Regions from separate parts of the Burkholderia sp. Bp9031 genome, predicted to be linked through region 2. Evidence: predicted binding sites of a transcription regulator. Region 2 holds the regulator's gene; the other holds the start of a gene.
What was found. Region 2 encodes LexA, which represses DNA repair genes until DNA is damaged. Its sites were predicted from a motif close to ACTGTATNNNNATACAGT; they were not measured.
Positions count from the first base shown of each region.

Region 1: DIE15_RS00440 (VRR-NUC domain-containing protein) is a predicted target of LexA. The motif match lies at 3,037-3,054, and genes of this name have one in related genera.

Region 1 covers NZ_QTPW01000001.1:83,474-88,382, forward strand. Annotated here, with positions in the region: gene DIE15_RS00415 (CBS domain-containing protein) at 1-241, opposite strand, end outside; gene DIE15_RS00420 (hypothetical protein) at 585-833, opposite strand; gene DIE15_RS00430 (hypothetical protein) at 1,564-1,875, shown strand; gene DIE15_RS00435 (MipA/OmpV family protein) at 2,082-2,960, shown strand; gene DIE15_RS00440 (VRR-NUC domain-containing protein) at 3,066-4,760, shown strand; gene DIE15_RS00445 (ATP-dependent DNA helicase) at 4,757-4,909, shown strand, end outside.
Region 2 covers NZ_QTPW01000005.1:249,690-254,598, forward strand. Annotated here, with positions in the region: gene DIE15_RS09390 (sulfate ABC transporter substrate-binding protein) at 99-1,136, opposite strand; gene lexA (transcriptional repressor LexA) at 1,401-2,048, shown strand; gene DIE15_RS09400 (hypothetical protein) at 2,075-2,413, shown strand; gene DIE15_RS09405 (DUF2939 domain-containing protein) at 2,443-3,135, shown strand; gene DIE15_RS09410 (universal stress protein) at 3,228-3,725, opposite strand; gene DIE15_RS36950 (hypothetical protein) at 3,724-3,888, shown strand; gene nodI (nodulation factor ABC transporter ATP-binding protein NodI) at 4,052-4,909, shown strand, end outside.

The DNA of each region.
Region 1 (4,909 bases), on a different contig from region 2:
CGACACACCACTGCACGGGTGTCGACGCGACGGCCTTCACGGCGGTGTCGGGCGAATGCCCGTGCGACAGCGCGCGCACCGCGAGGTCGCGGTCCGTCACGATCGCGACGAGCTCGGTGCCGTCGCAGACCGGCAGCACGCCAATGTCGAAGCGCTGCATCAATTCGGCCGCATGGCGAATCGTGTCGGTCGGCGCGACGCACACCACGTCGCGCGACATGATTTCGTTGACGCGATACATGAACGCCTCCTTCGTGAGCGAGACGATCCGGAAGCAGGACGCGTGCCGCGTTCAAGCGGCACACGCCGGCGCCGCGCGGCAGGGCCGTGGAGAAATTTGCCAGTCGGCTTGTACATCTTCCACGGCGGCAGTCGCGACCGGGCCGCGAGCGATGATGCTCAGTGGCCGACGCCCGTTATCAAAACGATGGCAAATACCAGCGCGCTCTCGATCGCGGCGAGCGCCACGACGCCCGCCGCGCCGCTGACTTCGTGCCATGCACGTTCCATGCGTTTCATCAGTTCACTCCGGTTGTGCCGGCCCGGCGCTACGCTGCCGCGCATCGGGAGGCCGGGTGCCGACGTCAGCCGTGATCGCGGGGCGGTGGTGGGGCGTCGGGCGCGCGACGGTCGCGTTCGCTGGACGGCTTGGCGGGGTCGATACGGGTCGCACCGCCAACGGCGGGCGGATCGCTGGCCGGGAACGTCTCCTCGAGCCCTTCGTCGATACGCTCCTCCGTTTTGTCATCGGACGGCTTGCGCGACACGGCGAGGGGAAGCAGGCCGGCAGCCGGTGACACGGCGTCGCGGCGGCCGGTAGCGAAAACGGTCATGATCGAACCTCCTTGCTGGTAACGACGGACGCAAGCGCCGTGCCGCGCAATATGGGCCGCATGGCGCTTGCAGCCGCCGGGCCGGCCGGACTGGCGAACACATGGCCCGAGAGCCGCCGGCATGGACGAGAGGACATCGTGATGAATGAACCCACGGAAAAAGGATACGTTACGACGCGAACGGGTGCGGTGGCGTTTTCAGTCACGTGTGCGAGCGGTTTGCGACCTGGAAGTGCGAATCGCCGGTCTATCGGCCCGAGAGGCGCATGTTCGACGGGAGGAACGAGGTTCGCGAACTGAAACATGCCGTGTACGCTGGGCCGGAGCGCGCGCGGTGTGTGCGCCGTCCGATCCGTCCGCGCGCGGTGCAGCTCGCCGCCGAAGGGCGCACGCGCGGGCGGGTGACGTGACGGCGGCTTGCGACGCATGATCGGCCGCGCGGCCGCACCGGCGAGCGGGCACGCCGCTTGCGCCCGGTCGCCGCGCCAATCGACACGCGCGAGCCGCCGCGCAGGAATGACATGAACACGCGATCCATGCTGCACCGTCCCGAACCGACGCCCGACGTCGATCCCGACCCGACGCTGCCCGAGCACGACGATCCGGTCGATCCGCCCGTGCCGCCGGGCCTGCCGCAGGGCGATCCGCCATCGCGGCCGCCGCCGATACGGATGCCGGGCGGGCGCAGCGAACCGCGGCCGGCCGCGCGATCACTGAAAGGAGGACCATCATGGACATTCACGTGCAATCGCCGGACAAGCGCGCGATCGCCCAGGTGCTGGGCCGCTATTTCGAGTCGCGTTCGTTGCGCTACCACATCGAGGAGTTGCCGGGCGGCGTGCTGCATATCGGTTTTCGTGCAAGCGGCCACCCGGTCGCCGTCACCGTGTCGTTCGACGACACCGCCTACGACACCTACACGCACTGGGACGCGAGCCAGAAGCAGCTCGCGCTCGGGCGGCTCGCGGATGGCTTCTCGCGCATGATGTCGAAGCGCAGCCCGGCCGCGCTCGCCGGCGACTATCACGTCGAGCGTTTCTGATTCCGCAACCATCCTCCGGCGCGTGCCGGGGGCCGGCAAAGTGCCCGTGCTCAACGGGCGCTTTGCGGCTTCGCGCGCGTCGCGTAGGATGTTCACTAATTCAGCGCACGCTACGTTCGCGCCGCCGGCTGCCTGCCGTTGCAGCCGGTCAGGCGCGACGCGCTTTCCCTCAGGTTCGTTTCGCGCAACCGACGGAGACCGCCTTGATGACCGTTGCCCGCCCGTTGTTGTCGCCCGGCACCCGCCGGTTCGTGTCCGGCCTGTCGGCCTTCGCCGCGCTGGCGGCGTCCGGTGCCCGCGACGCGTCGGCCCAGACGCCTTCGCCGCTCGGCGAATGGCAATACTCGGCGGGCGTCCCGCTGCAGAAACTGTTCAACCCGACCGTCCGCACGTGGCAGGTCAGCGTCGGTGCCGCGATGACGCTGCAGCCGCGCTACGCAGGCTCCGATCGATATCGCGTGATGGGCGGCCCGAACTTCGACTTGCGCTATCGCGACCTGTTCTTCCTGTCGACGGGCGAGGGGCTCGGCGCGAACGTGCTGCGCGGGCCCAACTGGCGCGTGAGCATGTCGGTCGGCTATGACCTTGGACGCCGCTCGGCCGACGATCTCGACCACCTGAACGGGCTCGACAACATCAACGCGGCGCCGGTGATGAAGCTCGCGGCCGATTATGTGATCTCGAAGGATTTCCCGCTCGTGCTGCGCGCGGACGTCCGGCGCAGCATCGGCGGCTCGAACGGCTGGGTCGGCGATTTCTCCGCGTACATGCCGATGCCGGGCAGCAACGAACACTTCTTCTGGTTCGCCGGGCCGACCGTGTCGTTCGCCGATTCGCGCTACATGAACAGCTGGTTCGGCGTGAGCCCGGGGGCGTCCGCGCGTTCCGGGCTGCCGGCCTATTCGTCGGGCGCGGGGATGAAGTCGTTCGGCGCTGGCGTGACGATGGTCTGGTTCGTCAACAAGCACTGGTTCGTGACGATGGACGGCGCGATCGAGCAGCTCGTCGGCCGTGCACGGCGCAGCCCGATCACGCAGCAGTCGACGAACGGCGTGTTCGACATGTCGGTGAACTACCAGTTCTGATCGGCGAGGGACCCGCGGGCGCGGCCGGGCGGTGCGCGGCATGCGGTATTTTTCGTCACATTTGATATGATTCCGACCTGTACAAACGTACAGTGATCGATCCCCGTGACGCCTGCATCGCCGACGCCTCCGGCGTTTTACTACCTGACCAACTTCGAACGCGCGCTGGCCTGGCTCGGCGAGCGTTACGACGACCTGCTCGACGCGCACGAACACGCGTTTCTCGCGCATTTCGCGCGGCTGCCGAAAGCATCGCGCGCGTTGCTCGTGCGGATGCTGATGCGCAGCGGATCCGACTTCCGGGCGAGCAAGCTCGTGTACGACGAAATCGGCAGCACGCTCGACGCGGCCGCGCCGCTCGTCGAACTCGGCTGGGTCGATCCGGCGCCCGCGCTCACGCTCGACGAACTGTTCGCGCTGTCGACCAAGGGCGATCTGCTGAAGATGTTCCCGTCGCTCGCCGCGCACGCGGGCGAGCGCAAGCCCGACTGGCTCGAACGGTTGCGGCCCGCGCACGAGGTTGCGCAACCGCTCGACGCGTGGTGCGCGCAGGCCGACGATCGCGTGCTGCGCGTGACGGTCGGTGCGCTGTGCGACCGGCTGCGGCTGATGTTCTTCGGCAATCTTCATCAGGACTGGAGCGAATTCGTGCTCGCCGATCTCGGCGTGTTCCAGTACGAAAGCGTGCCGTTCGCGCCGTCGTCGCGCGCGTTCCAGCAGCGAGCCGACGTCGATACGTATCTCGCGCTGCAGACGTGCCGCGAAGCACTCGACGCGTGGCCCGACGACCTGCCGTTCGACGACCTGCTGCGGGCGATCGACGCGGTCGGCTGCGCGCAGCCGTGGCTCGCGACGCGCCGCGCGAAGCTGCTGTTTACGCTTGGGCAGACCTGCGAGCGGCGCGCCGACTGGACCGCCGCGCTCGACGCCTATGCGCGCAGTGCGTGGCCGGGCAGCCGGCATCGGCGCATTCGCGTGCTCGAACGCTGCGGATGCGACGACGATGCGCTCACGCTGGCGCTCGAGGCGCGCAGCGGCTTCGAAAGCGACGAGGAACGCCAGCGCGTCGAGCGGATGCTGCCGCGCCTGCAGCGCCGTCTCGGGCAACGGGTCGAACGCGCGGGCAGCGCGCCCGACGTGCCGCGCGAAACGCTCGTGCTGGCGCGTCCCGACGCGTTTGTCAGCGTCGAATTCGCGGTGCGCGACCATCTTGCACAGCCCGACGCGCCGGTTCACTACGTCGAGAACACGCTGATCAATTCGCTGTTCGGGCTGCTGTGCTGGGAGCCCGTGTTCGCGGCCGTGCCCGGCGCGTTCTTTCACCCGTTCCAGCGCGGCCCGGCCGACCTGCACGCGCCCGATTTCGCGGTGCGCCGCACCGATGCGTTCGCCGGCTGTTTCGCCCAACTCGACTCGGGGGCATATCGCGACACGATTCGCCGGCACCATGCAACGAAGATGGGGCTGCAATCGCCGTTCGTGTTCTGGGGCGTGCTGACCGACGAACTGCTCGACCAGGCGCTCGCCTGCCTGCCGCCGGCGCACCTTCGGCTGTGGTTCACGCGCCTGCTCGCCGACATCCGCGGCAATCGTTCGGGGCTACCCGACCTCGTCCGTTTCTGGCCGGACGAGCAGCGCTACGAACTGATCGAGGTGAAGGGCCCCGGCGACCGGCTGCAGGACAACCAGACGCGCTGGCTAGCGTACTGCATCGCACATGGCATTCCGGTGCGTGTCGTCGATGTCGAATGGGCAGGCGCCGGCGTCGAGCAGGTTGAAGCGGCGGGGCTGTCCGCATGAGCTATGTCGTCGCGGTGCGAGCGATGTGCGAGTTCACCGCGCGACGCGGCGATCTCGACCTGCGCTTCACGCCCGCGCCGACCGCGCTCGAAGGCATTGCCGGTCACGGTGCCGTCACGTCGAAGCGCGGCGCGCGCTACGAGACCGAG
Region 2 (4,909 bases):
CGACGCAAACGCCGGCGCGAGGCGTCGCGCCCGCGGACCGTCGGGGATGCGGCGCGCTGTCGTGGCACGCCGCTGTCGTTATGGGTTGCTGCCTGGCGTTACTGCGGCTTGTAGATCGAGTCGAACACACCGCCGTCCGCGAAATGCGTCTTCTGCGCATTCGTCCAGCCGCCGAACGTGTCGTCGACCGTGTACAGCTTCAGCTTCGGGAACTGCTTCGTCAGGTTCGCCGGCACGTTCTTCGAACGCGGACGGTAGTCGTTGCGCGCCGCGATCTCCTGGCCCTGCGGGCTGTACAGGAAATTCAGGTAGGCCTCGGCCAGCTTGCGCGTGCCCTTCTTGTCGACCACCTTGTCGACCACGGCAACGGGCGGCTCGGCCAGGATGCTCACCGACGGCACGACGATCTCGAACTTGTCGGTGCCGAATTCCTTGACCGACAGGAACGCCTCGTTCTCCCACGCGATCAGCACGTCGCCGATCCCGCGCTGCACGAAGCTCGTCGTCGCACCGCGCGCGCCCGAGTCGAGCACGCCCGCATTCTTGTAGAGCTTCGTCACGAATTCCTTCGCGGTCTGCTCGTTGCCACCCGGCTTGTGGACGGCGTACGCCCATGCGGCCAGGTAGTTCCAGCGCGCGCCGCCCGAGGTCTTCGGGTTCGGCGTGACGATCGAGATGCCCGGCTTCGTCAGGTCGTCCCAGTCCTTGATCCCTTTCGGGTTGCCCTTGCGCACCAGGAACACGATCGTCGACGTGTACGGCGACGCGTTGTCCGGCAAGCGCTTCTGCCAGTCCTTGTTGACGAGCCCCTTGTTGGCGAGCGCGTCGATGTCGTAGGCCAGCGCGAGCGTCACGACGTCGGCCTGCAGGCCGTCGAGCACCGAGCGCGCCTGCGCGCCCGAGCCACCGTGCGACTGCTTGAAGTTGACCGTCTCGCCCGTCTTCGCCTTCCACTCCTTGCCGAACGCCTGGTTGAAGTCCTGGTACAGCTCGCGCGTCGGGTCGTAGGACACGTTCAGGAACGTCGTATCGGCCTGGGCATGTGTCGCGACGCCCAGCGCCGCCGCCGCGCCCAGCGCGAGTGTTGCGATCAGGCGGCCCGCTCCGCCCGCCAGCCCCGTATTGCGCTTCGCCATCCTTGGTTCTCCAGTGTTGTCGGTATTGCGATGTCGGGCCAGTCTAGCGAACGGGTTACATGATTAAAAATAATCGTTCTTCATTTTTTAATACTCAAAAGTGCTAACGCAGACGGGACGGACGGTTGCGGCAGACGAACCGGCGTCCGGACATCGCGAAATCGCGCCGGAACCGGCGCGATCGCGTCGAACCTCAAGTAACACTTGAAATTCGCGAAGTACTGTATAAAAATACAGCTCACTGTCTATCCATACAGTTCAGCCATGACCAAACTCACCGCCCGTCAACAGCAAGTGTTCGACTTGATCCGCCGCGCGATCGAGCGCTCCGGTTTCCCGCCCACGCGTGCCGAGATCGCGGCCGAGCTGGGTTTCAGCTCGCCGAATGCGGCCGAGGAGCATCTCCGTGCGCTGGCGCGCAAGGGCGTGATCGAGCTGGCCGCCGGCGCGTCGCGCGGCATCCGCCTGCTCGGCATCGACGATGCGCCGCACCAGTTCACGCTGCCGCACGCCGGCCTGATGCAACTGTCGCTGCCGCTCGTCGGCCGGGTCGCGGCCGGTAGCCCGATCCTCGCGCAGGAGCATATCTCGCAGCATTACGCGTGCGATCCCGCGCTGTTCACGAGCAAGCCCGACTACCTGCTGAAGGTGCGCGGCCTGTCGATGCGCGACGCCGGCATTCTCGACGGCGACCTCCTCGCCGTGCAGAAGCGCACGGAAGCGAAGGACGGCCAGATCATCGTCGCGCGTCTCGGCGACGACGTCACGGTCAAGCGCCTGATGCGCCGGCCCGGCGGCCTCGAGCTGATCGCGGAGAACCCGGATTACGAAAACATCTTCGTCAAGGCCGGCAGCGCGGAATTCGCGCTGGAAGGCATCGCCGTCGGGCTGATCCGCTCGGGCGAACTCTGACAATCGGTCTCGCTGAGGAGAACATCATGGAACGCCTTTCCCGTTTGCTGCCTTTCCGTCAATTCGGTCGCCTGCGTCACCTGCGCGGCCGCACGCCCTGCGCACCGCTGTCCGCCGCGGCGCCCGTGGTGAGCCAAGAAGTCGCAGTTGAACGGCAGGCGTCGCTGCTGCCGTCAGCGCTCCCCGCATTCGCGCGGGTCTCGCTGAACGCCGGCCTGAATCACGCGGAACCGGCGCGCCGTGCACCCGTGCGCGTCTATCACGGTCGATCGCGGCTCATCATGGTCGGGACGATCGATGCCGTGTGCCGGATGATCGATCGCTGCATCGACGAGGAACGATCGGCCACGCACGGCGGTCTCTGATTGCGGAACCTGTCCGCACCGGAGGCATCGTGACTGGATCTTCGGGCCGCGCCAGGCGGCTCAAGCCCCTGCTGATCGTCGTGCTGGCCGTCGCCGCCCTGGTGGCGATCGGCTATGCATACGCGTCGCCGTACGTCGCGCTCAGTCGCCTGAAATCGGCGATCGACGCGCGCGATGGGCAGGCGGTCAGCGAATATGTCGATTTTCCGTCGCTGCGCATCAGCCTGAAGCAGCAGGTCACGGACGAGTTGATGCGCCGGATCGACGCGGTCAAGAAGGACAATCCGCTCGCGGTGATTGGCGCGCTGATCGGATCTGCATTGATCGGCCCGCTGGTCGATGCCTATGCGACACCGGAAGGTGTGGCGGCGCTGATGAGCGGCATCCCGCCGCGCGGTAATCCGGGCGAGCGGCCACCCGAATGGTCGGGTCCGCCGTCAGGCGGTGCGCCCGGAAACGCACCGGCCGTGCCGCCGGCCAATCCGGCGAGCGCACCCGTACCGGGCAGCAGTCCCACCGCCTCGGCTGCGCCTGCACCCGCGCCAGCGCCAGCGAGCCCAAGCGATGCGGGTCATCCGCAGCAAACGAGTGCCGGCTACAGGAATATCGATGAATTCGTCGTGACCTACCAGCGCAGTGCCGACGGCACACGCTATGCGGCGATCTTCCACCGCTTCGGCCTGTTCTCGTGGAAACTGTCCGCGATCGACCTGCACGCGTAAGCGGTCGCGATCGGACCAGGCGCCGCTGATGCGGCACGGCACGCGACCGGCCTGAATCGCAGGACAATCCGGCCGGTCACGCGATTACTGCGTCACTTGCCGTTCGCGGTGGCCGCTTCGCGTTCGCGCGCGATCTCGGCCTTTTGCTCTTCGGCCGACGAGCATGCGACCAGAATGCTGCAGCTCACGCGATCGAGCAGTTGCGTGTTGCCCGACCCCATCCACCATCTCGACAACCCGCTGCGGCACCGATGGCCGACGACGACGAGGTCGGCCTTCAACTCCGTCGCGAGATTCGCGATTTCGTCGATCGGATAGCCGAACGCGAAATGGCCTTCCGCCTGGACGCCACGCTCGCGCAGCCAGTTCACGCCTTCCTGCAGGATCTCGCGCGCGGTTTCCTCGAAGCGGCCGCACGCGACGTCGGTCAGCAACCCTGCGCTTTGCGCGATGCTCGAGCGCATGTCGACCACCGACAGCAAATGCGTTTCCGCCTTCAGGTCCAGCGCGAGATTGGCACCGCACCGCAATGCCTTGCGTCCTTCGAGCGTGCCGTCGTAGCACAGCAGAATCTTGTTGTAGCTAGCCATGAAACCTCCCTATCGCGACTACGTGCCCTATGCACTCATCATGGTGCGCCGCAATTCCGGACGCAAGGGATGGAAAACGCTGATTCGCCACGCGGGGCGCGTCGGCGATGATGCGGTGCACGATCCGTGCGCGCATGCACCGTGCCGCACGGGCATGCCCTGAAGAGACGCAGCCGATGCACTAGAATGGCCCGTTCGTGCCGTCGGTGTGCGTTCGCCCCGATCATGCCCATGTGACACGCCTGCGCCCGATCCGTTCGCACGCCGCATGCCCATCCGGCCGGCTGTGAAACACGCCCGCGCCCGCTTACAACGACAACCTGCCCATGTCCGTTGCACCGATCGATTTCCGGAACGTCGAAAAGCGCTACGGCGACAAGCTCGTCGTCAACGACCTGTCGTTCCACGTGCAGGCCGGCGAATGCTACGGACTGCTCGGGCCGAACGGCGCCGGCAAGACCACGACGCTGAAGATGCTGCTCGGTCTCGTGTATCCCGATGCCGGCGCCATTTCACTGTGCGGCGAACCGGTTCCGTCGCGCGCGCGGCATGCGCGCCAGCGCGTCGGTGTCGTCCCGCAGTTCGACAACCTCGATCCCGACTTCACGGTCCGCGAAAACCTGCTCGTGTTCAGCCGCTATTTCGGGATGTCCGCGCAGGCTGCACGTGCGCTCGTGCAGCCGTTGCTCGAGTTCGCGAAGCTGGAAAACAAGGCCGATGCGAAGGTCGGCGAGCTGTCGGGCGGAATGAAGCGGCGTCTGACGCTTGCCCGCGCGCTCGTCAACGATCCCGACGTACTGGTGCTCGACGAGCCGACGACGGGCCTCGATCCGCAGGCGCGGCACCTGATGTGGGAGCGGTTGCGCTCGCTGCTCGCGCGCGGCAAGACGATCCTGATCACCACGCATTTCATGGAGGAAGCCGAGCGCCTGTGCGACCGGCTGTGCGTGATCGAGGAAGGCCGCAAGATAGCAGAAGGCGCGCCGCATGCGCTGATCGAATCGGAGATCGGCTGCGACGTGATCGAGATCTACGGGCCCGACCCGGTCACGCTGCGCGACGAGTTGGCGCCGTTCGCGAAGCACACCGAGATCAGCGGCGAAACACTGTTCTGCTACGTGACCGATCCCGAGCCGCTCAGTGCACGACTCAAGGGTCGTTCAGGGTTGCGCTATCTGCATCGT